DNA from 4 places in the Baekduia sp. Peel2402 genome. Region 2 is predicted to be linked to each of the others. Evidence: riboswitches for the same ligand, from Rfam matches in the RefSeq annotation. Region 2 holds a riboswitch; each other region holds the start of a gene.
The links. A riboswitch is a leader RNA that binds a small molecule or an ion and turns the genes downstream of it on or off. The one in region 2 is predicted to bind cyclic di-AMP.
Positions count from the first base shown of each region.

Region 1: it holds a riboswitch for cyclic di-AMP, as region 2 does, so the genes downstream of both, ACT01A_RS09115 (septal ring lytic transglycosylase RlpA family protein) here and ACT01A_RS00640 (septal ring lytic transglycosylase RlpA family protein) in region 2, are expected to answer to the same signal.
Region 3: it holds a riboswitch for cyclic di-AMP, as region 2 does, so the genes downstream of both, ACT01A_RS01730 (C40 family peptidase) here and ACT01A_RS00640 (septal ring lytic transglycosylase RlpA family protein) in region 2, are expected to answer to the same signal.
Region 4: it holds a riboswitch for cyclic di-AMP, as region 2 does, so the genes downstream of both, ACT01A_RS06885 (hypothetical protein) here and ACT01A_RS00640 (septal ring lytic transglycosylase RlpA family protein) in region 2, are expected to answer to the same signal.

Region 1 is NZ_CP199582.1:1,859,900-1,867,022, reverse strand. Features, by position in the region: gene ACT01A_RS09120 (hypothetical protein) at 1-1,424, shown strand, start outside; gene ACT01A_RS09115 (septal ring lytic transglycosylase RlpA family protein) at 1,922-2,599, opposite strand; cyclic di-AMP (ydaO/yuaA leader) riboswitch at 2,696-2,869, opposite strand; gene ACT01A_RS09110 (hypothetical protein) at 3,006-4,346, shown strand; gene ACT01A_RS09105 (hypothetical protein) at 4,432-5,019, opposite strand; gene ACT01A_RS09100 (sigma-70 family RNA polymerase sigma factor) at 5,362-6,468, shown strand; gene ACT01A_RS09095 (type IV pilus twitching motility protein PilT) at 6,616-7,123, shown strand, end outside.
Region 2 is NZ_CP199582.1:129,255-136,377, reverse strand. Features, by position in the region: gene ACT01A_RS00655 (methyl-accepting chemotaxis protein) at 12-1,868, opposite strand; gene ACT01A_RS00650 (alpha/beta fold hydrolase) at 1,961-2,776, opposite strand; gene dinB (DNA polymerase IV) at 2,787-3,896, opposite strand; gene ACT01A_RS00640 (septal ring lytic transglycosylase RlpA family protein) at 3,980-4,714, opposite strand; cyclic di-AMP (ydaO/yuaA leader) riboswitch at 4,722-4,946, opposite strand; gene ACT01A_RS00635 (hypothetical protein) at 4,992-5,123, opposite strand; gene ACT01A_RS00630 (amidohydrolase family protein) at 5,232-6,128, opposite strand; gene ACT01A_RS00625 (sigma-70 family RNA polymerase sigma factor) at 6,138-6,698, opposite strand; gene ACT01A_RS00620 (WS/DGAT/MGAT family O-acyltransferase) at 6,885-7,123, shown strand, end outside.
Region 3 is NZ_CP199582.1:337,058-344,180, forward strand. Features, by position in the region: gene ACT01A_RS01715 (LAGLIDADG family homing endonuclease) at 1-1,138, opposite strand, end outside; gene miaB (tRNA (N6-isopentenyl adenosine(37)-C2)-methylthiotransferase MiaB) at 1,213-2,547, opposite strand; gene rny (ribonuclease Y) at 2,578-4,074, opposite strand; gene ACT01A_RS01730 (C40 family peptidase) at 4,359-5,414, opposite strand; cyclic di-AMP (ydaO/yuaA leader) riboswitch at 5,416-5,592, opposite strand; gene ACT01A_RS01735 (GNAT family N-acetyltransferase) at 5,643-6,170, opposite strand; gene ACT01A_RS01740 (regulatory protein RecX) at 6,299-6,799, opposite strand; gene recA (recombinase RecA) at 6,819-7,123, opposite strand, start outside.
Region 4 is NZ_CP199582.1:1,399,609-1,406,731, reverse strand. Features, by position in the region: gene ACT01A_RS06900 (hypothetical protein) at 1-120, shown strand, start outside; gene ACT01A_RS06895 (DNA polymerase III subunit alpha) at 117-3,764, shown strand; gene ACT01A_RS06890 (c-type cytochrome) at 3,965-4,462, shown strand; cyclic di-AMP (ydaO/yuaA leader) riboswitch at 4,801-4,943, shown strand; gene ACT01A_RS06885 (hypothetical protein) at 4,955-5,833, shown strand; gene ACT01A_RS06880 (glutamine synthetase family protein) at 5,952-7,123, shown strand, end outside.

The DNA.
Region 1 (7,123 bases), 1.7 Mb from region 2:
CGGTCGACGCCGCGGGTGTGGCCAAGGCCTGGCTTCTATCGCTTGTCGCGGACGCACCGCTCGCGCAGGCGGGCAACGTGCCGGCCGCCGAGCTGGCTCGGGGCGGCCCGGCGCTCTGCAGCGGGATCCTCGCGGCCCTGGGCTCTGATGTCGAGTTGGAGCGGCTGGTCGGCGGCGCCGACGGCCGCGCGCCGCTGGCCGCCTCGGCCGCGCGCCTGACCGGCGCTCGCACCCCGGCCGCGCTGGCGGCGGCGATCGAGTCGCTGCGCGGCGTGACCTGGCATGCGCTGCGCCGCGAGCTGCACGACGCCTATCCCGATGTCGTCGCCGACCTCTCCGACCGCCTCGCCTTCGTCTGCGCCCGCGTCGTCGAGACCGCGCTCACGTCGCCCTCGGCCGAGACCTCCCGCGCCGACGGCCCGCTCGCCGAGGCGCTCGCGACGCCCACGCCTGCTTCACCGCCGCGTACCTCGGGCATCCGCGCTTACGCGCCCGCGCCGGGTACGCGTGGGGGCGGCGGCCTGCGGCCTGCGGTGCCGGACGAGGCAGAGGCCTTTGTCGCGCCGGCACCGAGCGACGACGCGTCGCATGACGGCGATCCCTTTGCCGCTCCGGCCGCGCACGGGAGTGAGCGGCGCCCGCTCGCGCCCGACGCGGCGGATGCGGTGCGCGAGGCGGCCGAGGGCGGTCGCATGGTGCGCTTCACGGCCGCGGGGCGAGACGCGCCCGCGCCGGCTCCGTCGCACGTGCCGGAGGGCGATGAGCCGATCGCGCCGCCGCCAGCTGGCGTGGAGGTCGTCGACCTGCCGCCGTCGCCGGTCTCCGTCGACGCCGATCCGCTCTCCACACTTGCTGAGGAGCTGGCCTCCGCACCGCCGGCCGGCGTCGTCGGTGGGTTGACGGACGAGATGTACGCCTTGCCCGCGGACGCGCCGTCGGTCACGCGCCTGCGCCGGGTCGACACCTCCTGGGAGGCCTCGCGGGACTCCGGTCCGCCGTGGCTGGCCGCGATCGCCCGCCGGCTTGAGCGCCGCGAGCAGGACGGCCTCTCGTTCGCGGTCTTCGTGGTGGAGGTCGACGACCTCGACCGCCTACTCGCCGCCGAGAGCGGCCGCGAGGTCGCGATCGCACTGGAGACCGCCGAGCGCGGCCTGACCGCGCAGCTCGCACCTGCCGACCTGATCGTGCGCGAGCGCCTTGGGCGCTGGTGGCTGACGAGCCCGGACCGCGATCCGGCTGGTGCGCGCGATCTGGGCGTTCGTGTGGCGGGCGCGATCGCTGCGGCCGAGCTGGGGGGCGCGCCGCTGGCGGCGTCCGTTGGCGTTGCGGTCTGCCCGCAGGATGGAGAGACCATTGACGCGCTGGCCGGTCGGGCGGATGAGGGGATGTTCGCGGCGCGGGCGGCGGGGGTTCCGCTGGCCTGAGGGCGGGGGCGGCGGTGGGCGCGGGGTGGCGCTGGCGTTTGTGGCGTTCAGTTCGGGGCGTTGGTGGTGGTGCGTCGCGTTGGAGAGGATCCGGCGAGGGAGTGAGAGCGTTGTGGCGTGGCGACCGCTGTCGGTCGTCCTCGGGCGTGTGGCCGGGCTCGGGAGGGCGGTTCGGGGCCGAACGGGTCGATCCGGGTCGCCTAATGGTCGATATACGACGCTTATTCGACCCGGATCCCCGGTGGCGCTCCATAAGGGCCGAGATTCGGGATGCGGGTCGCGTTATGACGAATAGTTGGTGCTTACTCGACCCGGACCCATCCTTTCGGCCCCGAACGCTCCCCCGAGCCCGAGAGGCGGCCCGAGGACGACACCAAGCGGCGGCCACGCCCATCCGGCTTCACTCCCTCGCCGCCCCTCTCCAACGCGGAGCACCACCATCAACGCCGCGAGCTGAACACCACCAACGCCCGCGCCACCCGGCGCGCCCCAGGCCCCTAGCGCGATGCCGCAGCCGAAACAGCCGTCGGCACAACCGCGCGCACCGCGCCGATCGTCGCCGTCGCCGTCACGCCAAGCGCGCCCGCCGTCGCCGACGTCAGGTCGTACGACGTCCCCTTGCGGAACGGTCCGCGGTCGACGACCGGCACCGTCACCACATTGCCGTTGTTGTACAACTCGACCAGCGTTCCGCAGGGCAGTGTCTTGTGGGCGACGCCCAAGAGCCTCTTGGACATCCGCTTGCCACACGCCGTCTTGCGGCCGTAGAAACCCGGGCCGTACCAGGTGACGCGGGCGCGCTTGTAGAGCGTCACGGCGCGGCCTTCGGCGGTGCCGCTGACCGAAGTCCCGACGACGCGCGTCGCGGCGGTCGCCTGCGCGGCGAGCACGGCCTTGATGGTCAGGTGGCCGGAGTGGGCGGGCTTCCAGGTCGCGGTGTACGTCCCGTCGGGCGCCACGGTCGAAGCCGCCGCGTTGGACCAAGCGCCGGCCTGGTCCAAGGTCAGCACGGCGATCGCGTCGCCCGGCTTGGAGCCCGCGACGGTCCCGGTCACCGACACCCGGCCGCCGAGCAGCTGGCCCAGTGGGGCAGTCAGCGTGGAGCCGTCGGCGAAGACCGTTGGCGCCGACGGGTCGACGTAGGTCATCCCGCCCGGCGTGGGCGCGGTGGCCACGGCAGGCGTATCAGCGGCCGCCGCGGGAGCAGCGATCGCGAAAGCGCCCAGGGCGGCGCCCAGCTTCGAAAGGTTCGAAAGATGCACGTTCTCTGTAGGTCCTCATCCAACGGCCTACGGGGTGAGCTGACGGGCTCGCGCCGGATGACGGCGCTACGGCTCAGAAAAAGGACCGATTCGCCCCGGTGGATCGCAACCAACACGCGTTCCACAGGTGGTTCCCCCGCTCCATTTGCCCGAGGTGGCAAACGGACTCGGCTGACGGCGCGGGAGCATAACAACGTACGGGCGATTCGGCGAACCCGCGTTCGCAGGAATGCTGCCGCCTGGCTCGAAGCACGGGCGCTGCCGGAGGCCGACGATGCGGCATTTCCGGCTCATCACCACCCAGATTTTCGGAGGAACATTGATCAGGCAGGCAGGGAAGGCCGTCGCCCTCGCGGCAACGGCCCTCGTCCTCGGCGCGTCGGGGAGCGCGACCGCGGACACCTACACGGTGCGCGGGTGCGCGGCGGGCTGGGAGGCCCACGCGGACACCGGCTCAGCGGCGACCGACACGTGCGCGGCCAGCGGTGGGCTGACCGCCGCGCTCGTCGGCCCCGGCCCGTGGGACGGCGGCACATTCGCCTACCACCGCTTCACCGCGCCCGCGGGCACGCGCATCGCGCGCGTGACGCTCGGCCGCGTCACGACCGGCATGCCCGTCGGCACGGTCCGCACGTTCTCCTACACGCTCAGCGCGGACGGCAAGACGCTCGAGGCGTGCGCCCCTGGCCCGACCGACACGTGCACAGGCAACCTCGCCGGTCCGTTCGACGCGGTCGGCCTGGACGCGGCATCCGTGCTCTTCTCGTTCGGCTGCGGCGCTGATGACCCGAACACCTGCGCCGCCGCGCTGGGCACGCCGAGCGCGACGATCACCGACCCGCATGTCGTCCTGCGCGATCCGGCGGCGCCGACGATCGCCTCCAAGACGGTCGCCGACAGCGGCGCGTCGACCGGCCGCATCAGGCTGTCGTACGTCGCGGGCGACGTGGGTGGCGGCGTCTACCGCACGGTCATCCGCGTGGACGGCAAGGTCGCCGCGGTCGATCCGGTCGGCGGAACCTGCGCCGACGTCGACGGCTCCAACGACGACGCCTACGAGTTCGCGGCGCCCGCGCCGTGCCCGGCGTCAGCGACCCGCACGGTCGACTACGACGTCCTCAAGCTCCCGCTGGCCGAGCACTCGGTCGAGATCGACGTCGAAGACGCGGCCGGCAACTCGACCGCGGTCTACGGCCCGGTCGTGCTGCCGAAGGCCAACGGCTCGGTCCCGGGCGCGACGGGGTCGACCGGCTCCGGCGACTCGACGACCGGCGTCGGCGGCGCCTCGACCACGCCCGCGACTGGCAAGGACGCCAGGCTGACCGCGTACTTCGTCAAGAACGGCAAGACGAGCTACACGAACCACTACGGCAACCGCGTCGTCGTGCGCGGGATCCTGCGCACGAAGGCCAAGAAGGCGGTCACGGGCGCGCGGTTGGACGTCTACCACCTGGTCGGCGGCAAGCTGCGCCGCCTCGGCAAGACCGGCCTGAAGACCCGCAGCGACGGGCGGCTCACGCTGATCCTGCCGCTGAACCTCGACAGCCGCCGGATCGTGCTGGCCTACCGCGCGTTCCGCCCTGGCCCGATCACGAGCCAGAAGACGCTGAAGCTGACCGTGCTCGACAAGCACGGCAAGGTCGTTCAGAAGGTGAAGTAGCGGTGCGCCGGGGGTTCCTTCGCACGCGCGAGGGAGCCCCTGGCGAGCTCGCGCAATGAGAAGGCGAGCCGCTAGGCGAGGCTTCTCACGGCTTGGGCAGACGCGAGAGCGCCTGCTTGAGCGCCTGGCCGCCGTAGGTCAGGCCGATCTGGGCGATCTCGCCGACGGCCTGGATGGCGGTGGCGATCAAGTCGCCGCCCTCAGCGCCGGACCGCTCGTCGCGCGGCGTCGCCCAGCCGGCCGGCGGCGGGGGCGGAGCGGTGGGCGGCGTGCTTTGCGGCGCCTCGTGCGCGGCGGCACTGGCGCCGTTTCGCGACGCGGTCGCGCGCGGCTTGCGCGGGGTGGCGGGAGCCTTCGGCTTCGCCGCGGCCTTCGCTGCGCCCGCCGCCTTGCGTGCCGGAGCGGCCTTGGCCGGGGCCTTCGCGGTCGCCTTCTTGGCGGCCGGCGCCTTCGGCTTGGCGGTCGCCTTCGCCGCGGCCTTGCTCGTCGCCGCGGCCTTGGCAGGCGCCTTCGCGGTCGCCTTCTTGGCCGCCGGCGCCTTCGGCTTTGCCTTCGCGGGCGTCGCCTTCTTGGCCGCCGGCTCGGCGCCCGTCGCGCTGGCGCGCTTGGCGCTGCGCCGCGTCGGTCGCTTGCTCGGGAGGCTCGACAGGACGTCGCGGTCCGCGGGGCTCATGCGCCAATCCTACGCAGAGGGGCGCAAGTTCACGGCTCGTCCACCGTTTGATAGAGCGCTCCCGCGACTCCAGGAGCCAACCCAGTACGCCGATGTTCCGGCGAACACACCAAAACCGCGAAACGAACGAGGACTCCGCGCGTAGATCCTCCATAGGAGCGCCGTCACTGTGTGATGGCGGTCACATTCCGTTGCTGCAACCGAAAACAGCGACTACCCTTGGATCTACGCTCGGACAGTAGCGTCGCTATAGCTGACGCCCGGCTGTATTCCGATACGCGTCCTCCGTACCCCGATAATCCCCAGCCGGCGGCGCCTCGCCGGTGAACCGAACGGACGTCGATGTCAGTAGTTGAACTGCAGGAACTCGAGGAGATCAAGGGCCTTCTGGCTCGCGGCCAGGTCACGGGCGTGCTGACCTTTGCCGAGATCGCAACGGCGGTCTCAGAGCTCGACCTGGACGAATCTGACGTCGAGGATCTGCACGGCTTCCTCGAGAAGAGCGAGATCGAGCTGGTCGAGGAGATCGACCCGGCTTCGACCGCCGCCAACGAGGTTGAGCGCGCGCCCGACAAGCGCGGCGGCCGGCGCACCAAGGCCAAGGCCCTGGATCTGCGTCCGGACATGACGACGGACAGCCTCCAGCTGTTCCTCAAGGACATCGGCAAGGTCCGGCTCCTCACCGCCCAGGAGGAGGTCGACCTCGCCAAGCGCATCGAGCGCGGCGATCTGGACGCCAAGCAGAAGATGGTGGAGTCCAACCTGCGCCTGGTCGTCTCGATCGCGAAGAACTACCGCAACCAGGGCCTGCCGTTCTTGGACCTGATCCAGGAGGGCACGCTCGGGCTGGTCCGCGCGGCGGAGAAGTTCGACTACCGCAAGGGCTTCAAGTTCTCGACCTACGCGACCTGGTGGATCCGCCAGGCGATCGCGCGCGCCCTGGCCGACAAGGCCCGCACGATCCGCATCCCGGTCCACGTCGTGGAGAAGCTGAACAAGATCGGCCGCGCCGAGCGCAAGCTCGTCACGGAGCTGGGCCGCGAGCCCACCGCCGAGGAGATCGCCGAGGTCACGGGGATCGATCCGGAGGAGGTCGACTCGATCAAGCGCTCCGCCCAGGCGCCGGTCTCGCTGGAGAAGCCGGTCGGCGACGAGGAGGAGTCGGAGTTCGGCCAGTTCATCGCCGATGAGCGCGCCGAGTCGCCGTACGAGCGGGCTGCGGAGATCCTCACCAAGGAAGCGCTGCGCGAGGCTCTGGAGAACCTCTCCTACCGCGAGCGCCGCGTCCTGGAGCTCCGCTACGGCCTCGGCGGGGAGCACCCCCGCACGCTCGACGAGGTGGGCCGCACGTTCAACGTGACGCGCGAGCGCATCCGCCAGATCGAGAACCAGTCGCTGAAGAAGCTGCAGTCCCTCGCGGAGGCTCAGAAGCTCCGCGATGTCGCCTAGCACGCGCTAGGCACCGCGCCCGAACACTGCCCGAAGGGCCCGCCACAGTTGGCGGGCCCTTCGGGCGTTATGGACACCTTTTGGGCGTTTCGTCCAGGGACCGCTCTGCGCCCTTCACCCGATCGAGGGATGACCGATCACCAGACCGTGTCCTTCGATCTTCATCGTGCGCTGACCAAGCTCATCGAGCTGCACGGCTCCGACTTGCACCTCAAGGTGCCGTCGCAGCCGCTCTGCCGCGTCGACGGCGACCTCGTCCCGATCCCGGGCGCCGAGCCGCTGTCGGCCGAAGACACCGATGGCGCCGTCCGCATGATGCTGGGCGACGACCAGGTCAAGCTCAACGAGTTCGACTCCGAGGGCGAGTGCGACTTCGCGTACGCGGTCGCCGGCCTGGCCCGCTTCCGCGTCAACGCCTTCCGCCAGCGCGGCAGCGTCTCGATCGTCATGCGTGCGATCCCGTACGGCATCAAGACGATCGAGGAGCTCGACCTCCCGCCGGTCATCCGCGAGCTGGCCGAGGAAGAGCGCGGCATCGTGCTCCTGACCGGCACCACGGGCTCCGGCAAGTCGACGACGCTCGCGTCGATGATCGACCACATCAACTCGACCCGCTCCCGTCACATCGTGACGGTCGAGGACCCGATCGAGTTCC
Region 2 (7,123 bases):
CTGGCCCTGCTCTAGGCCACCTTGAAGGTCGCCACCAGGTCGGCCAGCGAGTCCGCGCGGCGCGCCAGGTCCTGGGCGCCGGTCGCGATCTCCTGGGCCGACGCTGAGGTCTCCTGCGTCGAGGCGGACACCTGCTCGGTGGCCGCGGTCGACTGCTGGGCCACGGAGACGATGTCGTCCATGTCGCCCTGCATCTTGGTCGAGGCCTGCGCGATCTTGCGGACCGCTGCGGTGATCTCCTCGACGCGGTCGTGCACGTCGCCGACCGAGCCGTCGATGCGCAGGAACGACGCGCGGGCCTGCTCGACGGTGGCGGCGCCGTCCTCGGTCTGGGCCGCGCCGGCCTGGACGACCGACAGCGCGCGCTGGGACTCGGTCTGCATCGAGCCGATCAGGGCGCCGATCTCCTGCGCGGCCTTCTGCGAGCTCTCGGCGAGCTTGCGGACCTCGTCGGCGACGACCGCGAAGCCGCGGCCCTGGTCGCCGGCGCGGGCGGCCTCGATGGCGGCGTTCAGCGCCAGCAGGTTGGTCTGCTCGGCGATGCCGGTGATCGCCTCGACGATCCCGCCGATCTGCTGGGACTTGCGCTCGAGGTCCTCCATCGTCTCGCTGATCGCGGCGGACGAGTCGCGGACGGCGGCCATCGCCTTGGTGGCGGTCGTGACGGCCTTGGCGCCCTCCTCGGCGGCGGAGCGAGCGTCGCGGGCGGCCTCGCGGGCGCCCTCGGCGGTCGACTCGGAGGCGGTGGTGACGTTGACGACGTCGACCGCGACCTCCTGGGCGCCGCCGATCACGTGCATCTGGCGCTCGGAGCCGGAGGCGACGTCGGCGACCGCGTGGGCGATCTCCTCGATCGCGCGGTGCGTCTCCTCGGAGGAGCGGGCCATCTCGGTCGACGCGGCGCGCAGGCCGATGGCGGTGTCGGAGACCTGCGCGACGATCGACGCCAGCTTGGCGGTCATCTCCGCGAAGGCGTTGCCGAGGACGTCGTCGCCGGACTTCGGCGCGACGGAGGCGGTGAGGTCGCCGTCGGCGATCGCGGCCGCGGTCTCGGCGACCTCGGCGAGGTCGCCGCGCATGCCGTTGTAGGCCTCGATCGACTCCTGGGCGCGACCCAGCATCGAGTTGAAGGTGTCGGCCAGCGCGCCGATCTCGTGGCCCGGGCGAGCGGTGATCGGCGTGGTGACCGGGGTCGCCGCGACGCTGAGGTCACCCTGCTCGGCGACGGCGACGAGACCGCTCTGGAGCGCGGTCAGGCAGTTGTCGTTCAGCGAGTTCAGGCGGGCGGTGAGGTCGCCGAGGCAGGAGCGGTCGCCGAGCGCGGCGCGCAGCTCCTCGCGCATGACGTTGAACTGGACCAGGCCGCCCTGGGCGCGGCCGAGCATCGAGTTGAAGGTCTCGGTCAGCGCGCCGGCGAAAGCGCCGGGCGCGACCGCGATCGGCTCCGTGGCGGGAGCGAGCTCGCGGGTGAGGTCGCCTTCGGCGACGGCGGTGAGGCCGGCGCCCAGGCCGGTAAGGCAGTGCTCGTCCAGCGAGAGGAGGCGGCCGCGGAGGTCCTGGAGCGAGGAACGGTCGCCGAGCGCGGCGCGCAGCTCTTCACGATGGGCGTTGTAGGCGTTGAGCGCGTTCTGCGCGCGACGGAGCATCGCGTTGAACGTGTCCACCAGTTCCGTGACCTGCGGATCCTCGGAGTGAAGGTCGATGGGGCGCGTGACGGGCTCGACGCTGCGCGTGAGGTCGCCGGCCGCCATGTCGGCGAGGCCCTGTTCGAGGGAGGCGAGGCAGTTGGCCTCGAGCGAGTTGAGCCGCGACTGAAGCTGGGCGAGCGCCGGGTCGGGCTTCTTGGAGGAGCGGAGGAAGGCGAGCATGATCTGTCCCTCTCCTCGGCACGCAGCGAGACTCACTGAATGTCAGAATCCTGATGAACTCCGGACGGCTAAGCCATCCGGCCATCTGGCGTCTACCCACTCATGGTGGCCAGCGCGTGCCCACGGATCAGATCCGCGCTGATGGTGGGCTTTTCCCACCAGAACATGTGCCCAACGGTGGGAAGAACTTCCAGCGTTGAACCCGGGATCAGCGACGCGATCATCCGGCCATTGCCAACTGGCAGCATGCGGTCCGCGTCGCCGTGGATCACGAGCGTCGGGAGCCCTTCGAGCTGCGGCAGCCTGGCGCTCGTGTCGTGCCCGCCGATCGCCTGCATCTGGAGCATGATCACCGGCAGCGGCGCGGGCAGCGCCTTGGCCATCGCGCGGAACGCCTCGTAGGCGCCGGGCTGGGCGGCGAACTCGGCCGACACGTTGACCTCGAAGCCGGTGCGGATCGCCAGCTCGCGGTCGCCGGACTGGAAGCCTTGTGCGAGCTTGGCGAGCGTCTCGGGCGGCGCGAGCTCGGAGCCTTCGCCGCCGCAGTACGTGCAGCCGAGCGTCAGCGTCCGGACCCGGTCCGGATGGGCGAGCGCGAGCTCCTGGGCGATCATCCCGCCCATCGAGATGCCGACCACGTGCGCGGTCTCCCATCCGAGCGCGTCGAGCACCCCGGCGGCGTCCTGCGCCAGCTCCTTGATCGTGAACGGCTCGCCAACCGGATCGCTGCGCCCGATCCCACGGTGGTCGTAGGCCACCACGTCGAAGTCCTCCGCCAACCCCTTCAGGAACGGCTCACCCCACGCCAGGTGCGTCCCGCTCATCCCCTGGATCAGCAGCAGCGGCTCGCTCCCGCTCCCGGATCGCTGGTGGAACAGCTGACGGCCGCCGACGGTCAGGTGCGTCATGCGGCGGACGCTACACGCTGATCGGCAGGACCAGCTGGCCCGGCGGGACCGGGCGAGGACCCGATCCCCGCCCGCCCTCCGACGGCGTGTCGTCGGCCTCGTCCTCGAAGGAGGCGACGCGGACGCCGAGGAGGCGGACGGGGCGTTGAGGTGCGTAGTCGCGGAAGAGGTCGAGGGCGACGGAGATGATCGTGGCCTCGTCGTTCATGTAGGTGTCGATCGTCTTCGCGCGGGTCACCGTGGTCCAGTCGTCGAGGCGGACCTTGATCGCGATGTTCTTGCCGCGCGTCTCCTTGCGCTGGAGGCCTTCGGCGAGCTTCTTGGCCTGGCCGCGCAGGATCGACTCCAGCTGGGCGTGGTCGGCGACGTCCTCGTCGAAGGTCGTCTCGACCGAGCGCGACTTGGCGACGCGCGTGGTCTCGACCGGCGACTCGTCGTGCAGGTGCGCGCGGCGGTGCAGGTCGTAGCCGTAGCGCTCGCCAAAGCGCTCCTGGAGCTCCTCAACGGGCGCGTTCTGCAACGCGCCGAGCGTCGCGAAGCCCATCTCGGCTAGGCGCGCGGCGGTCTTGGGGCCGATGCCCGGGACGATCCGCGGCGAGCGGTCGGCGATGTGGGCGGCGCACTGCTCGCGGCCGATGGCGACGAAGCCGGCGGGCTTGCCGAGGTCAGACGCGATCTTGGCCACCAGCCGGTTGGGCGCGACGCCGGCCGAGATCTGGATGCCGGTGGCCTCCTTGACGTCGGCGATCAACGCCCTCAACAACGGGATCGGCTTCTCGTCGACGTCGCTGAGGTCCGCGTAGGCCTCGTCGATCCCCGCCTGCTGGAGGATCGCGATCCGCTCGCGGACCACCCCCCACACCTCGCGCGACTTCTCCGAATACGCGGCGTGGTCGGGCGGGATCGTGATCGCCTGCGGGCACCGGCGCTTGGCCTCGGCCGCGCTCATCGCGCTGCCGATCCCGAACTTCCGCGCCTCGTAGGACGCGGTCGTCACGACCGCGCGCGGGCCGGTCCCGGCGACGATCACGGGAAGACCGCGCAGCTCGGGCCGCCGCTGCAGCTCGACGGACGCGAAGAACGCATCGCAGTCGAGGTGGGCGATGACCCGCTTGGCCATGCCCGCCAGGGTACGCGGCGCCAGTGACGGCGACGCGTGGCCCTGGCGGACAGGCCGGTGATGCGGGTGCGACGTCGACGCGGCTAGCGCGTCGTGAGGACCGTGCCGGTCGAGCCGAAGCCGAGCTTCGTCTTCGTCGCGGCGGTCAGGTCGAACTCGCGGGCGCCGACGTACGGGCCGCGGTCGATGACCGGGACGCGCACCGTGCGCCCCTTGTAGTGCAACGTCACCTTGGTGCCGCACGGCAGCGACTTGTTGGCGACGCCGAGCGTGCCCGGCGTCAGCGTCCCGCCGCAGGCGAGGTGGCCGCCGTAGAGGCCCGGGCCGTACCAGGACGCGAGCGCCCGACGGTAGACGCGCGTAGTCCCGGCCTGGTGACGGGCCGAGGACAGCTCGCGGGTGCCGCCGAAGTGCACGCGGATCCGGCGGGTGCCGGTCTTCGCCGCGCGCCAGGCCAGCACGTAGCGGCCCTTGGCGTTCGTGCGGTCGTGATTGACGGTGATCCAGCCGCCGCCACTCTTCTGGCGGACCTGGAGCGCCACCGCACGGCCGGAGCCGGCGGGACGCAGGGTGCCGCGCACGACGACGCGCTTGCCGGCGATCACCGTGCGGCGCACCGAGGACACCGTCAGCGAGGACGAGGCCTTGGTCGCCACCGGCGGCGGGACGGCGGTCTTCGCAGCGGCCGGCGCCGAGGCGGCGGCCGTCGTGTTCTGGGACTGCGTATCGGAATCCGCGACGGCCGGAGCCACCGCGATGATGGTCGTACTCAGCAGCGCGCCGGTGAGACCCGTGGCGCGCAGGTTCTTGAGCCTCAAGGGAGGCACCTCCTGTGGTCATCGCCTACGGGGTTAGCTGTCGGGCTCGCGGCAAGGCCGCCACCACGAACATGCCGGTCTGGCACATACGGGCGACTTCGTCGTCGCTACCGGGCCATCAGGCCCGTGATTCGCCCCATACCGGTCGGATCGCACTCACGACCAGGCAATTGGGTCCCCCGCCCGTCTCCCTATTTGCGTTCAGGTGGAGACGGCTCGGCGTTCGAACAAGCGTTCGCCAGAGTACCCATAGAACTTGATGACTGTGTGAGGAGGCTCACACTGAGAGCGCGTCTGCGGTCCCCGCGAGGACCATCCCGACCATCGCCGGGTAGAGGCAGGCGAACGGATCGAAGCCCTCGCCCACGCGCTGCTGAGCGAGCTCCAGGTAACGATCGATCTCGCTCAACGTTTCCCGATGCTGTGCTTCTGGCGACGTCGCGCACGCGAGCCGCGCCAAGGCCAATGCCTCGCTCGGATCCCCGTCGCGGAAGGCCAATTGCACCGCGGCCGACACCTAGGCGATGACCCGCTCGAACGCGAGCACGCGGCGCCCGAGCGGTACGTCCTCGCCCGGCGCCGGGCCGAGGTCCAGAAGATCCGCTCCGTCCACCACTCGCGCGGTCTGCGCACCCGCGATCGCCCGCGCCTGCTCCGGCGTCAGCCCCACCGCACGCGCGCAGCGCAGCATCAGCAGCGACGGGAAGCGCGGCCCGCCGTAGGGCAGATCCGAGGCGTACAAGATCTGCCCGGGCGGGATCGTGGAGAACAAGGTCAACATGTCGCTGATCAGCCACCACGAGGTGTCGAACAGGATGTTGGGCAGCTCGCGCGCGTGCGGCGCGATCGGCCCGAGGTCGCTGATCCCGGCGTGCGCGAGGATCAGCCGCGCACCCGGATGAGCCCGCGCCAGATCGACGACCGAGGACCCGAGATCAGGGATCCCCCGCCCCGCGTGAAAGAGCACCGGCAGCCGGTGCTCGCCGGCCAGCGCGACGACCTCGTCGACGACGGGGTTGGGCAACGTGAAGGCGTCGCTGCGCGGGTGCAGCTTGAAGCCCCGCGCGCCGGCCGCCAGCAGGCGGTGCGCCTCCTCCAGTGCGTCAGGCGCCTTCGGGTCGATCCGCCCGAGCGGGACCAGACGGCCGCCGGACTCCGCACACGACTTCAACACCCAGTCGTTGGCCTCGCGGTAGCCGTCGGGCTCGTGCATCGCGAACAGCAGCGCGCGCTGCTGGCCGGCGACGTCGAGCGCCTCGACGATCTCCTCCGGGTCGGCCTCAAAGCCGTCCGGGTCGTGGTGGCCGATGTGCGTGTGGGCGTCGAACCACTCCACGTCGGGGCCGAGCCATGCCAGCTCGGCCTCGCGCAGCTCGGTGACGACGTCGTCGAAGGGCAGGCCGCGGACGGGCACGCCCCGACTCTACGCGGCCGCGGCCTCCGCATTGACATCGGCGCCGGTCCGCAGCATCTCCAGCTCGCTGCGCAGCCGCGCCAGCCCGAGCCGGATCCGGCTCTTGGCGGTGCCGAGCGGGACGCCGGCGCGCTCGGCGATCTGATCGGCGGTCAGCCCGCCCCAGTACGCCAGCACGAGCGCCTCGCGCTGGGCGTCCGGCAGGCGGCCGAGCGCGTCGCGCACGGTCGAGCGGTCGGCGGAGGCAAGCGCGAGGTGATCCGGCTGCACGTCGGGCCGCGGCGGATCGTGCGCGACGACGACCTTCAGCCGGTCCTCCGCGCGCCCGGACGCCTGGCCCTCACGCCACAGGTCGACGGCCCGCGAGCGCGCCATCAGGCGCAGGTAGCTGCCGATCTCGCCGCGGCGCGCATCGAACTTCGACGGGTTGCGCCAGACCCGCAAGAAGACGTCTTGGACCACGTCCTGCGCGGCTGAGGCGGACCCGAGCACGCGGAACGCCGTGGCGTGCACGCTGCGGCGGTGCTCGTCGTATACGTGGCCGAAGATGGCGGGGTCGCTGAGGTCCATGGGGTGCTCCAGTCCAAGGGGTCTGTCCTACGGGGCTCGACCTACCCGCGTGACACAGACCCTACACACGCTGTTGAAGGTTCGCAACATACACTGTGCAGTGCGTATGCAAGAACCTCGCCAGGTCGGAAAGATGGATGGGGCCGGACTTGCCCCTGACGCCGTACGGCTGCGACCATCGTGATTGTGCCCGCACGCCTGACCGCTCTGGACTCCTCCTTCCTCCACCTCGAGGACGGTGGCGCCCACATGCACGTGGCCGCCGTCATGACCTTCGACGGCCCGGCCCCCGCGTACGACGACCTGCTCGAAGCCATCGGGTCGCGCCTGCACCTCGTGCCGCGCTACCGCCAGCGGCTCGCGTTCGTCCCGCTCGGCCAGGGCCGCCCGCGCTGGGTCGATGACCCGCACTTCAACGCCGGGTA
Region 3 (7,123 bases), 210 kb from region 2:
CGGTCTTCAGCGCTTTGCCATTAAGCGACCGCTTGCGCGTGATCGCGGGATCGACGAGCGCGAAGAAGCGCAGATGCTGGACGAGCCCGCCGCGGATGCGGACGTTTCGGCAGCCGTTCGGGCGCGCGGGCTCGACGACGCAGTCGAAGCCAAGACGCCGCAGGCAGCGCTCGATCATCTGCAGGATCTCGGGATCCATGTTGGCGATGCGCAGGATTCCGCCGCTCCACGAGCCCTCGGCGTCGAATATCCCGGCTAGGAAGCCCTTGCACCAGTCGAGGTGAGGATCGTCCGGCCAGCGGATGAGGTCTTTGATGCTCCAGACACCGTCGCGCCGACCGGTCCGGATCTGGCGCATGGGCCGCCCGGGGTTGGCGAACGCGCTGAGGTGCGTGTGGACGTCCTCGCCCGCCAGATATGCCCGAGAGCGCAGGAGCGCCTCGTCGTCGGCGAGAGCGAGCCGGAAGCGGTCGCTGATCGAGTAGACCGGTTCGCGCCGACGCTGCGTGATGGCGACCGAGAACGAGCCGTCCCCGCGGACCATGCCGCACAGGTACCCACGCCGGTAGTCCTCGTCCTTCAGCGGCCCTTCCGGCAGCGCGCCAAAGCCCATCAGCGAGTTCCCGGTCGTGAGGTATGGCCTCTGGCTTGGGCCGCTCATCGCGCCCTGCACGAACTTCCAGCCGCGGTCGCTGAGAAAGCGGTGATCACCGCTGGCGATCAGCTCGGTGCCATCGGCGAGCGTCACCCGGAAGGCCGGTTTGACGGTCGACCAGACGTCGCGAACCTCGGTCGTCACAAACCGCCGGTACGCTCCCGATGTACGCGTGCCCACGATCTCATCTCCGGGGTGCAGATGGCGGATCTCACGCTCAGATCCGTCAGCCATCAGCACTTTGGTGAGTGGTCCCATGCAATAAACGCAGGCATGGCTGCATCCGCGGTACGGATTGATCGTCCAGCGGAACGGCATGCGGGACGCCTCGGGCACGCGGTTGAGCGCGGATTTGGCGTGGATCTCGTAGAAGCGGGTCTGGAGGGCCTCGGGTGCGTCGAAGGTCCGGACGACCGCTGGGTCCTTGTAGCCGGGGAGGCGGGTGCCCTCGGAGGCGTCGATCTTGAGGTTGTCCCAGCGCATGCGAACGCATGTTCGCACATCGTGGCGACGGAAAGCGAACGGGTGTTCGCTACGACGAGAGGGTCGGCCTCGTCTTACACGAGGGCGCGCGCCAGCAAGGACATCTCGCCCGCCAGCGTCTGCGAGGTCGCGCGGACGATCTCGACCGGCACGATCTCCCCCGCCTCGGCCAGCCCGGTGAAGTTCACCGTCTTGCCGTGGCCAGAACGGCCGCGTAGGCGTGAGGGGTCGGTGCGGGATGGGCCCTCGACCAGCACGTCCAGCGTGCGGCCGACGAAGCGCTGCGCCCGCTCGTTCGCGCGGCGCTGAACGACTTCAACCAGGCGGTCCATGCGCGCGACCGCGACCTCGTGGTCGATGAACGCGTCGACGAACTCCGCTGCCTCGGTCTCACGCCGCGGTGAGTAAATGAAGGTGAACGCGCCGTCGAAGCCGACCTCTTCACAGACCTCGAGCGTCTCCTCGAAGTCCGCCTCGGTCTCTCCCGGAAAGCCGACGATGATGTCGGTGGTCAACGCGATGTCCGGGTTGTGCTCGCGGATCAGCGCGACGCGGTCGAGGAAGCGTTCGCGCGAGTAGGTGCGGCGCATGGCCTTCAAGATCCTCGACGACCCCGACTGCAGCGGCAGGTGCATGTGCGGCATGACGCTGTCGAGCGTCGCGTGCGCGAGGACGACGTCCTCCTTCATGTCCTGCGGGTGCGGCGAGGTGTAGCGGATGCGCTTCAAGCCGTCGATCGCGTCGAGCTCGTGCAGCAGCGCCGCGAACGAGGAGCGCGGCGCCGGCGGCGCGATCGCCCGGCCGTACGCGTTGACGTTCTGCCCCAGCAACGTGATCTCAGTTACGCCGCCCGCGACCATCTCGCGGACCTCGGCGACTAGCTCGTCCAGCGGCCGGTCGACCTGGCGCCCGCGCGTGGACGGCACGATGCAGTACGAGCACTTCATGTTGCAGCCGGCCGAGATCTGCACCCAGCCCTGGAAGTCGCGCTCGCGCGCTGCCGGCAGGTGGCCGGTGAAGCCCTCGAACTCGAAGAATCCCTGAGCGGTGAGAGAATCAGACGTCAGGAACTCGGCGAGCTTGTGCACCTGCCCCGGCCCGAACGCGACGTCCACGTACGGAAACTGCCGGAAGACCTCGTCCTTGACCGACTGCGCCCAGCACCCGCCTACGCCGATGATCACGTCACCGTGCCGCGCGCGCTTATAGGACGCCGCCAGCTGTAGGTAGGAGATGAACCGCGAGTCGGCCTTCTCCCGGATCGAGCACGTGTTGAACAGGATCAGGTCGGCGTCGCGCTGCTCGCTGGCCTCTGTGTAGCCCAACGACCCGAGCATGCCCTTCATCCGCTCGGAGTCGTGCTCGTTCATCTGGCACCCGAAGGTGGTGACGTGGAAGGTCTTGCTCACGACGCGCCTGAGGGTACCGGGACCGCCGCGCTACTTCGCGTAGTCGACGGCCCGCGACTCGCGGATGACCGTCACCTTGATCTGCCCCGGGTACTCGAGCTCCTTCTCGATCTCCCGCGCGATCTTGCGTGCCAGCGCGTTGGCGCCGTCGTCGGTCACCGCGCCGGGCTCGACGATGACGCGGATCTCGCGTCCGGCCTGCATGGCGTACACCTTGTCGACGCCGTCGTGGCGGGTGGCGAGCTTCTCCAGGTCGCGCAGGCGCTTGACGTACTGCTCCAGCGACTCGCCGCGCGCGCCTGGACGTGCCCCCGAAAGCGCGTCCGCCGCCTGCACGATCACGGCCTCGACCGTCTGCGGCTCGACCTCGTTGTGATGGGCCTCCATCGCGTGCGCAACGGCCTCAGCCTCACCGTGGCGCCGCGCGAGGTCGCCGCCGACCAGCGCGTGCGGGCCCTCGACCTCGTGCGAGACGGCCTTGCCGATGTCGTGCAGCAGCGCGGCACGACGCGCGGTCTTCTCCGACGCGCCCAGCTCGCTGGCCATCAGCGCCGCCAGGTGCGCGCATTCGACCGAGTGCGCCAGGACGTTCTGCCCGTAGGACGTGCGGAACTTCAGTCGGCCCAACACCTTGACCAGGTCGGCGTCCAGGCCCTGGACGCCAGCCTCGAAGACTGCCTCCTCCCCGGCCTCGATCATGTGGGTCTCGAGCTCGGACTTGGCCTGGTAGTAGGTCTCTTCGATCCGCGCCGGATGGATGCGCCCGTCCTGGAGGAGCTTCTCCAGCGTCAATCGAGCGACCTCGCGCCGGACGCCGTCAAACGCGCTCAACACGACCGCGTTGGGCGTGTCGTCGATGATGAAGTCGACGCCGGTGAGGTTCTCCAGCGCGCGGATGTTGCGGCCCTCGCGGCCGATGATCCGGCCCTTCATGTCGTCGCTCGGAAGCTGGACGACGCTGACCGTGGTCTCGGCCGCGTGCGAGGCCGCCAGCCGCTGCATGGCAACCGAGAGGATCGACCGGACGCGCCGCTCGGCGTCGCGCTTGGTCTCCTCGTCGACCTGACGTAGGACACGCGCGGCGTCGTGGCGCGCGTCGTCCTCCACGTCCTTGAGGAGCGCCTGCTTGGCCTGGCCGGCGCTGAGGCCGGCGACGCGCTCCAGCGCCGACTCGCGCTCGGCGCGCATCCGCTCCAGGGAAGACGCCTCGGCGCGCAGGTGCTGGTCGCGGCGTTCGAGCTCGGCTTCGCGGCGGTCGAGGTCGGCGCTGCGACGGTCCAGCGCGGCCTCGAAGGCCTGTGTTCGGGCGGCGTTGCGCTCCAGGTCAGCAGCCCGGCGGGCGAGCTCGGCCTCCTCGGGCGTCGGCCCGGCGGCGGCCGCGACGGCGACCACGGGCACGTCTGACCCGGTGTGCCCCGCAGGGACGGCCGTGAGCGCGGTGACGGCGGCCGGCTTCTGCCGTCCGTACACGAGCGCCGCGACGACGATGGCGACTCCGATGAGCGCCGCGCCGATCAGGGTTTCCATTGTGGGGTGTCCTCTCCCCAGCGGCCGATGGACGGCGGTCGCTGGTCTCCGGTGCTGCGGTCGGGGAGCGGGCGTCGCGGCCGCGAGGACGCGGAGGGCACTGGGTTCGGGTGCTGCGGTGGCCGCGGCGCGCCTTTTAGAAGGATGCTGCGAGGTGGCGCGGCGCGGCCAAGGTGCGTTTGGGCTGCTATTCGGTGAGTTCGGGCGCCCTGCGGTGGTGACGTTCGCTCGGGGCGGATCGTAGTACCGAGGGCGTTGCGCGTGCAATCAGCCTGACCGCGCGGTCAGGCGACCCGCTTGGCGCCGACGAAGTGACCGCCCCAGTAGGCGTCGAAGATCGCGTGGTTCATCACGCCGTGGGTGGTCGCGGAGACGACCGTCGTCGCGCTCGTGGCGATGCCGACGTCCGACGCGCCCGGGCCCGCGGTGTTGAAGAACACCAAGTCGCCGGCCTGGATGTTGGACTTGGAGACCGCGGTGCCGGTGCCGTACTGGGCGAAGCTCGTGCGCGGGATCGAGACGCCGGCCTGGCGGAAGGCCCACGAGGTCAGGCCGGAGCAGTCGAAGGACGACGGGCCGGAGGCCCCGTAGGAGTACGGCGCGCCGACCTTGGACATGGCGGCGGCGACAGCGCCCTGGGCGCCGCTCGCGCTCGCCGTCCGGGTTGTGCTCGTAGTCTCGCTCTCGGCGGCGGTCGCCGTTGAGCCGCTGACGCCCAGCGCGGCGAGCGTCGCCGGGCCGACCACGCCGTCGACGGTCAACCCGTGCGCGCGCTGGAAGGCGCGCACGGCCTTGCGGGTCTGAGGGCCGAAGACGCCGTCGGCGGCGAGGCCGAGCTTGGCCTGGACGGCGCGCGTGGTGGCCGGGGGGAGCGTGGACTTGAGCGATGCGGTTGTGGCGGTGGAGGCGCCCTCGCCCGCCATCGCCGCGCGCGTGAGCGGCCCGACGATCCCGTCGGCGACCAGGCCGTGCGCGCGCTGGAACTTCTTGATGGCCTTCTTGGTCTGCGGGCCCAGGACGCCGTCGGCGGTGAGCCCGAGCGCCTGCTGCACCGCGCGGACCCCGTCGGTGGTGGTCGTCGTCGCGGTTGCGGCCTGCGCGGCGCCGATCAGCGGTCCGGTCTGGCCGACGATGCCCGCGGCGATGAGCGCCGCCGAGATCCTCGCGGTCGCGGTCTTGGGCAAGGCAATCAACTTGGCTGTGGCCGCCGCGCGGCGCCGGCGCGAGCGCGCGAGCGAGCGGTCCCACAGCTCGGGCAGGGCGAGGTCGCGGACCCCGGGCGGGTCGGCGAAGATCGCGAATCGGTCGTCCGTGAGGATCCGGGCGTCGGCGGCGTCCATCAATTGCTCCCTGTGGTGGCGGCCTACGAGGTGAGCTGACGGGCTCGCGCATGTGCATGCGCTACGCCGCGATGGAACGCTGCGGCGATTCGCCCCGTGGACCGGCCATCGTGGTCGGTCCGAGTGGGTCCCCCGCTCCCGGAGCCGCTGAGGCGCCGGGACTCGGCCTGTGCGTGCAGGTATGTCGGCGATCAGAACTCACGGCCGCGCCGCAAGTTGCGGTCCGGGTTATGACATCCCGCGGTTGAGGCGATAGACCACGTGCGGGAGCCCGGCGTGGACGGTCTCGCCGGTGTGCTCCATGCCGAGCTTCTCCATCACCGCGCGCGACGCCGTGTTGCCCATGGTCGTCTGCGCCACGAGCTCGTCGAGCTCCAGGACCTCGAACCCGACCCGCACCGCCTCGCGCGCCAGCTCGGTCGCGTAGCCGTGCCCCCAGTGGTCGGGGTCGACGAACCACATCAGCTCGATCTCGGGGCGCCCGTCGACCTCGTCGTGGCGCAGGCCCGCGTACCCGATGGGTTCACCGCCGACGAGCATCGTCCACGGCCCGAACCCCCACCGCTCCCAGTGCGCGATCGCATCACGCAGGAACGTCTCGGCCCGGTCAGCCGTCCGCAGGTGCTCCGGCCAGACCGCCTCGTCCACGCGCGCGTCGGTCCAGATCCGCTGGTAGGCGCCGAGGTCGCCGGGCTCGGGGCGGCGGCCGGCGAGGCGCGCGGTGGCGACGCGATCAATGCCGAAGTCGAGGGGCATGGAGTGCGGCCAGGCTATCTCGCCGCGCGGCCGTCGATCTCGAGAAACGGCCCTCCTGGGGCCTCAAGTCGAGATCGCGTCGAGGTCTTCGCGGCCGCGCGTCGGCCGCGCGTCGGTGTCTGCGTCGATCAGTCGCGCCCGTAGGCGCGGATGACGTCGTAGGCGAGTTCGAGCTCGTAGCCCTTGCGGACGAGGAAGCCGAGGGCGCGGTCGCGGTCGCGGTCGGTTTCGGGTGGGACGCGGAAGCGGCGCGAAAGGGTGGCGAGCGCGGCGTCAAACTCGGAGTGGGTCTCGCCGGTGGTGGTGTCCGGCGCGTGGAGGGCGGCGGTGATGTGCGAGGCGTCGATGCCGGAAGCGACCAGCTTGCGCTCGATGCGCTCGTTGCCCCAGTGGTCGAGCGTGCGGCGGTCCTCGACGAAGCGGCGCGCGAAGCGGGCATCGTCGAGGTAGCCCTGCTCGAGCAGCTCGGTGACGGTCTGCTCGATCGTGTCCGGCTCCACGCGCTTGGACTCCAGGTGCCGCCGCACCTCGAGCACCGTGCGATCACGGAACCCGAGGTAGCGGTAGCTGAGGTCCAGCGCGTGCTGGAGACGTGCCTCCGGGTCGAGCGCGCGCTCGGCGGTGGTCACGTGACGGCTCCTGTAGCGCCTAGGCCGTGGCCGGGGTCTTCCGCTCGGCCGTGATCTCGCCCGTTGCCGGGTCGACGCCCTCCGGGACGGCGTCCCGATCGATCTCGGCGACGAGGTCGCGGTTGAAGTCGAGCGCCTCATAGATCTTGGCCTCGATCTCGGCGCGCAGCTCCAGGTGCTCGTCGAGGAACTTCTTGACGTTGTTGCGGCCCTGGCCGAGGCGGTCGTCTCCGTAGGAGAAGAACGACCCGGACTTCGAGACGATGTTGTGCTCGATCCCGAGGTCCAGGATGCACCCTGACGTCGAGATGCCGGTGCCGAACT
Region 4 (7,123 bases), 1.3 Mb from region 2:
GTCGGGCCGGCCTCGTTGGGGCTCGATCACCTCGAGCAACGCCACGACGAGGTCCTCCTCGCGGCTGCCTCGCGCGGCCTCGACGGCAAGTGGATCTCGCGGGAGGACTGCATCCGATGAGGCTCGACTCCATCCACCATTCATGCGAACATGTGTTCGTGCCGTACGTCGAGCTCCACTGCCATTCGGCCTTCTCGTTCCTGGACGGCGCCTCACTGCCGGAGGAGCTGGTCGCCGCGGCGCTCGACCGTGGCCACGAGGCGCTTGCGCTGACCGACCACAACAGCGTCTCAGGGTCGATGGAGTTCGCGCAAGCCGCGTCGTCGCTGGGGCTCCGGGCGATCCATGGGGCGGAGGTCGACCTCGTCGACGAACGCACCGCGCGTGAGCAGCGCGATGGCGCGGTCTTCCACGACGAGGACCATCCGCGCTGGTCGCGCCACGTGACGCTGCTGGTCCGCGACGCCACCGGCTGGCGCAACCTCTGCCGCCTGCTCACCCGCGCTCATGCGCACACACGCGACACGCCCGGGCGCCGACGCGTGCTCGGGCCGTTCCTGACGATCGACGATCTCGCCGAGCACTCCGACGGCCTGGTCTGCCTCTCGGGCTGCGCGACCCACGGCGTGCACGACGAGCCCACCGCCCGCGCGCTGCTGGCCACCTTTGGGCGCGACGCGTTCCGGATCGAGCTGCAACGCCCTTTCCACCGCGACGATCGTGCCCGCAATCGCGAGCTGGCCGATCTCGCCGCGCGGCTGGGCGTCCCGTGCGTGGCGACCGGCAACGTCCACGCGCACGCACCCGTACGGGCGCGCCTGCAGGACGCGCTCGTGGCGATCCGCGCGCACACGACGCTCGACGCCTCCGAGCCACTGCGGCGCGGCAACCACACCCACGTGCTGACCTCCCCGGGAGCGATGGCGGTGCGCTTCGAGGACCATCCGGACGCGGTCGCCGAGTCCGCGCGGCTGGCCTCCGAGTTGACGTTCGACCTCTGCTCCGACCTCGGCTACCGCTACCCCGGCGCAGAGGACGACGCTGCGGATCACAAGCTCGCAGAGGTCTGCTCCTCGCTGTTCGACGGTCGCTACCCGCGCGGTTCGGCGCTGCGTGCGGCGGCGACCGCGCGGCTGGAGGAGGAGCTCACGCTGATTCGCGGCCTCGACCTGTCCGGGTTCTTCCTCCTGCACCACGAGATGCTGGAGCTGGCGCGAGAGGTCGCCGCCGAGGTCCGTGGCGGCGCGGCCGCGCGCGGGCTGCTGCCGCCGGGACGCGGGCGCGGGTCCTCGGTCTCCTCGATCGTCTGCTACCTCACCGGCCTCTCGCACGTCGACCCGATCGCCAACGACCTCTTCCTCGGGCGCTTCCTCAACGAGGAGATCACCGCGCTGCCCGATATCGACCTCGACTTCCCGCGCGACGTGCGTGCGGTGCTGATACCGCGGGTGGTCGAGCGCTTCGGGGCGGAGAACTCGGCGCTGGTCGCGGCGTTCCCGACCTATCGCGCGCGCGGCGCCATCCGCGAGCTGGGCAAGGCATTGGGGTTGCCCCCCGGGGAGATCGAGCGCGTCGCGCGGTCCTCGGAGGCGTACTCGGCGCAGGCGGTCGACCAGGACATCGCGGTGGCGCTGGGAGAAGGCCGGGAGCACCAAGGACGCTGGCGCTGGCTGCACGAGCTGGCCGGCGAGGCCCATGGCCTACCGCGTCACCTCAGCCAGCACTCGGGCGGGATGGTCGTCGCGACGCGCCCGCTGATCGACTGCTGCCCGGTCGTGCCCGCCGCGATGGAGGGCCGGCAGATGGTCATGTGGGACAAGGACTCCTGCTCGGACGCGGGCTTCCTGAAGATCGACCTGCTCGGACTCGGGATGCTGTCGGCCGTCGAGCGGTGCGTGGAGATGATCCACGCGCGTCGCGGGGAGCGGATCGACCTGTCGCGGATCCCCATGGACGACAAGCCGACGTTCGAGTGCATCCAAAACGCGGAGACGACCGGCGTCTTCCAGATCGAGTCCCGCGCGCAGATGGGGTCGTTGCGGCGCACGCGCCCGGAGACGCTGCACGACCTCACGATCCAGGTCGCGATCGTGCGGCCAGGCCCGATCGTCGGCGGCGCGGTCAACCCCTACATCGAGCGCCTGCAGCGCCTGCGGGCCGACCCGTCCTACGAGATCCCCTACGAGCACCCGTCGCTTAAGGAGGTCCTCGGAGACACGCTCGGGACGATCATCTTCCAGGACCAGGTCATTGAGGTCGCGATGGCGTTCGCGGGATTCTCGCCGGGCGAGGCGGAGGGCCTGCGGCGGGCGATGTCGCGCAAGCGCTCTACGGCGGCGATCGAGGCTTACCACGGGCGCTTCGTGCGGCGGGCGATGGCGCGCTGGGAAGACGTCGACGAGACCCTCGGCGAGCGCGTCTGGGACCAGGTGAAGGGCTTCTCGGGCTTCGGGTTCCCTAAGGCGCACGGCGCGGCCTTCGGGCTGCTGGCCTATCAGTCGACCTACCTGCGGGTGCACTACGCCACCGAGTTCCTGGCGTCGCTGTTGGACGAGCAGCCAATGGGCTTCTACCCGCCGGACGCGCTCGTGCACGAGGCGCAGCGGCGTGGGATCGAGGTGCTGCCGCCGGACGTCAACGCGAGCGGGGTGGGGTGCACGGTCGTCGACGTGGCCGCGGACGGCACGCCCGGCGTGCGGATCGGCCTGGGCTATGTGCTGGGCGTGCGTCAGGACGACGTGGAGGCGCTGGTCGCCGCGCGCGAGGCGGCAGGGCCGTTCCGCACGATCGAGGACCTTGCATCGCGCGCTGGAGCCGGTCGTGCGGCGCTGGAGCAGCTCGCGTGGTCGGGCGCTTGCGATGCGCTCACGGACGGCTCGCGGCGCCGGGCCCTGTGGGATCTGGGGGTCGCCGCGCCCGGCAAGCGCCTGCTGACGTCGGTGGTCGGCGTGTCCGGCCGCCGTACCCGCATCGACTCCGGGACCCAGCTCTCGCTGCCGCTCGGCGTCGGCCAGACGCCGGACCTGGCTGCGCTCACCGGCTGGGAGGCGATGATCGCCGACTACACGACGACCGGCCTGACAACCGCCACGCACCCGCTTGGGCTGCTGCGCGACGAGCTGAAGGCGAAGGACATGGTCACCAGCGGCGATCTGCGTCGCCTGCGCCACGGCACGGCCGTCCGCATCGGCGGCCTGGTCGTCGCGCGCCAGCGCCCGGGCACCGCGAAGGGCGTCTGCTTCCTGCTGCTGGAGGACGAGATGGGGACGGTCAACCTCGTCGTGCCGCCCAACGTCTACGAGCGTGACCGCACGATCGTCCGGGCCGAGCCGCTCGTCGTCGCCGAAGGCGTTCTTGAGCGTCATGCCTCCGCAGGCGGTGCGATCAACGTCGTCATCCGCCGCCTCGCCCGCCTCGACGCCACCGGCGCCCTCCGCGCGCGTCCAGCCGCCGATGTCTCGACGCCGCACCTCACCTCGGTCACCGGCGGCTCCTCCGAGACCATCTCCGCCGACATCGTCGTCTCCATGCTCGACGCCCTCGAGCTCGCCCGTCAGGAGGCCCGCCACGCCGCTGCCGCCGAGGGCGAACCCGCGGCCGCCACCACCGACGCCACCGACGACGGCGCCATCGCGCCCACACCGCTCCGGCCCGTCACACCCGCCGCCACCGCCGACGATGACGACCTCGCCGCCACCGGCACCGACGACTTTCGCGCCATCGCACCACCCGTCCAGAGCTTCGCCGCCGGCCGCCGCCGCTGAGCCATGCCCTCTCTTTCCACCGCGCTGGGCCCTCCGTTTCGCACCGTCCTCCTCCGTGTTGGAGTCAGCATCGCGCCGTCCTTCGCTGCCCGGGGCACCACTTCGCGCTGTCCTCCGCGTCGTCTTCCCGCCGCTTCGTCAGTCCGGCGCGACGGTCCGGACTTGATTTGGCACCCGGGTCTGCGGATAGGGTCACGCTCGTGATCGGGACCCTCGTGTTCGTCCTCGCGTTCCTGGCAATCGGCCTGTCGGTCGTGCTGGCTGCGATGCGCAGTGGCCGGCCCCCCGCGGGCTCCAAGAAGGAGACGCGTGCCCAGCGCCGCGTGTGGAGCGTCGGCATCGCGGTCGTGATCGTCGCGCTTGGCGTCACGCTGCCGGCCGTCATCCTCGTCAACAACGGCGAGGATCACGCCAGCCACGGCGCTGGCGGCGTTCAGCTCACCGGCGCCCAGACCAACGGCCGCGCGCTCTTCGCTGAGAAGTGCTCGACCTGCCACACGCTCGCCGGCTCTCACGCCGTCGGCCGGGTTGGTCCGAACCTCGACACGCTCAACGGCGGCAACCTCAAGCCCGCGTTCGTGCTCGATGCCATCAAGAACGGCCGCGCCTCCGGCAACGGCCAGATGCCCTCGGGGCTTTTGTACGGCGACGACGCCAAGGACGTCGCCGACTACGTAGCCACCGTCTCGGGCCGCTGATCCCGCCGCCGCCTCGCCGCGCCTGACGATCCGGGCCAGGCCAGCGGCCTGGGTCGCTGGCCGGGATCGTGTGTGGCGTTGCAAGCAGCGCGGCCGTGCCCGGCGCGACACGGTCCCGCCAGGGGACGAAACGTCCGTGTGTCCGCCGCGCGACCTTGTCAAGAGCGGATTCGCACGAGCTCAGCAACTCGTCACCGGGCCGCTTCGCGGATGTCAAGCGGCGGTTTCCCGCTAGGTGCGGGCTCATTCCGTCCGACGCATGCCTGACTATGCCGTCAGTTCGCGCTTGCCATAACTCTGCGAACTAGCAGGGAATTTCGACGTTGCTACGATGCCGCCGTTCACAACCGCTGAATCCTCGCCAGGGCAACCTGTCGTGGAGCGGGGGACCCATGTTGGTTTGGGGCGAATCGCATTCGCGTAGCGCCGCTCTTCGGCGCGAGCCCGTCAGCTAACCCCGTAAGCCCAAGGAAGAGGAACCGAGAACACGTCATGCCATCGACGGACGCGCCCAACTGGTGGGCCGATGTGCAGCAGGAGCGCGAGGATCTCGCGGCCCCCGGCCGTCGTCCGGCCGATGACTGGCTCGGTGAGGACATCGACTTCGTCCCGCGCCGTCGCATGACGCGCGGGCGTGACGCCGCCGGCGCTGCGCCCCTCGATGAGCGCCTGACCGCCGCTCCGGCCACGGCCACCGCCGTCCCCGGCGCAGACGGCGCCGCCCACCCGCTCCACGGCGTGTTCGTCCCCGCTGACGCTGCTGCCCTGTCCCACGGCACCTCTCGCACCCTCGAGCTCGTCTCCGAGGACGACGACGCCAACGCTCGCCGCGCACGCGCCGTCGCCCGCGCGATCGAGCAGGACGACGCCCGCAGCGGCGCCCGCTCGCGCTCGCGCACGATCGAGCTGCACGCCAGCGACGACGCTCGCGGCCGCACGATCGAGCTTCTCACCGAGGCTGACGTCGCCACCGCCGCCGTCGACACCCCGGCCGCTGCCGTCGCCCACGAGCTCGCCCACCTCAGCGCGGCCGACGACCCCTTTGCGAGCCCGCCGCCGCCCGCCGGCGTGCGCCGCACCATCCAGATCAAGGGCCGTCCGACCGAAGCCGGTCGTCTCGCGAACGCCGCCGAGCGTTCGATGGCCCAGCGCCATCGCGGCCGGACGACCTCCGACCGCGTCGGCCACCGCCCCGACCGCATCGCGCTCTGGGCCGTCGCCCTCGGCGCGATCCTGATCCTCCTCGCGGCGATGACGTCCTCCTCGCAGGCCGCCGTGCGCCACGCCGGCGCCAAGCCCGCCGCGGCCAAGGCCTCCCACACGACCGTCTACGCGCCCCGCGCCGCGACGCTCGCCCTGCACCAGCGCTAACCGCGCTGCGCCGCCGCGCCGCGCCACCCGCGCGTAGCGCTCCACCGCCGTCTCCCTCGACACAACGGCGTTCAGCTTCCGACCAGCGTCACACCACGGATCCTCTAGGGTCCCGGCAATGAGCGAAGCACCCCGCACGGTGGAGGATGTCAAGGCCCTCGTGGACGAGCACCAGCTGCGGTTCATCCGCTTCTGGTTCACGGACATCCTCGGCCAGCTGAAGTCGTTCAGCATCAACTCCGCCGAGTTGGACGACGCCTTCGAGAACGGCATGGGCTTCGACGGCTCCTCCATCACGGGGTTCAACGCGATCGAGGAGTCCGACATGATCGCCATGCCGGACCCCAGCACCTTCGCGATCCTGCCCTGGCGGCCGGAGGAGCAGGGCGTCGGCCGCGTCTTCTGCGACGTCCTCACGCCGGAGCGCACGCCCTACGAGGGCGACCCGCGGCACGTGCTGCGCCGCGCCCTGGATCGCATGCACACGATGGGCTTCGACACCTTCAACGTCGGTCCCGAGCTGGAGTACTTCCTCTTCAAGGACAAGAACGGGACCGAGGTCCTGGACGAGGGCGGCTACTTCGACCTCACCACCCTGGACGCCGGCTCCGACGTGCGCCGCGAGACCGTCATCGCGCTGGAGCAGCTCGGCATCCACGTCGAGTACTCCCACCACGAGGTCGGCCCCTCGCAGCACGAGGTCGACATGCGCTACGCGCCCGCCCTCAAGATGGCCGACGACTGCATGACCCACAAGATCACGGTCAAGGAGTACGCCATGAAGTACGGCTGGCATGCCACGTTCATGCCCAAGCCGCTCTTCGGCGAGAACGGGTCGGGCATGCATACGCACCTGTCGCTCTTCAAGGACGGCAAGAACGCGATGTTCGACGCCGACGACCCGTACTTCCTGAGCGACATCGGCAAGGCCTTCATCGCCGGCCAGCTCAAGCACGCCCGCGAGTTGTCCTCCATCTTCGCCCAGTGGGTCAACTCCTACAAGCGGCTCGTCCCCGGCTACGAGGCGCCGGTCTACGTCGCCTGGAGCCGACGCAACCGCTCCGCGCTCGTCCGGGTGCCGCTCTACCACCCCGGCAAGGAGAACGGCACGCGCATGGAGCTGCGCTGCCCGGACCCCGCCTGCAACCCCTACCTGACCTTCGCCGCCCTCCTACAGGCTGGTCTGGAGGGCATCGAGAAGGGCTACGAGCTGCCCGAGCCGATGGAGAAGAACCTCTACCACCTCTCGCCCGACGAGCGAAAGCGCCTCGGCATCGAGCAGCTCCCCGA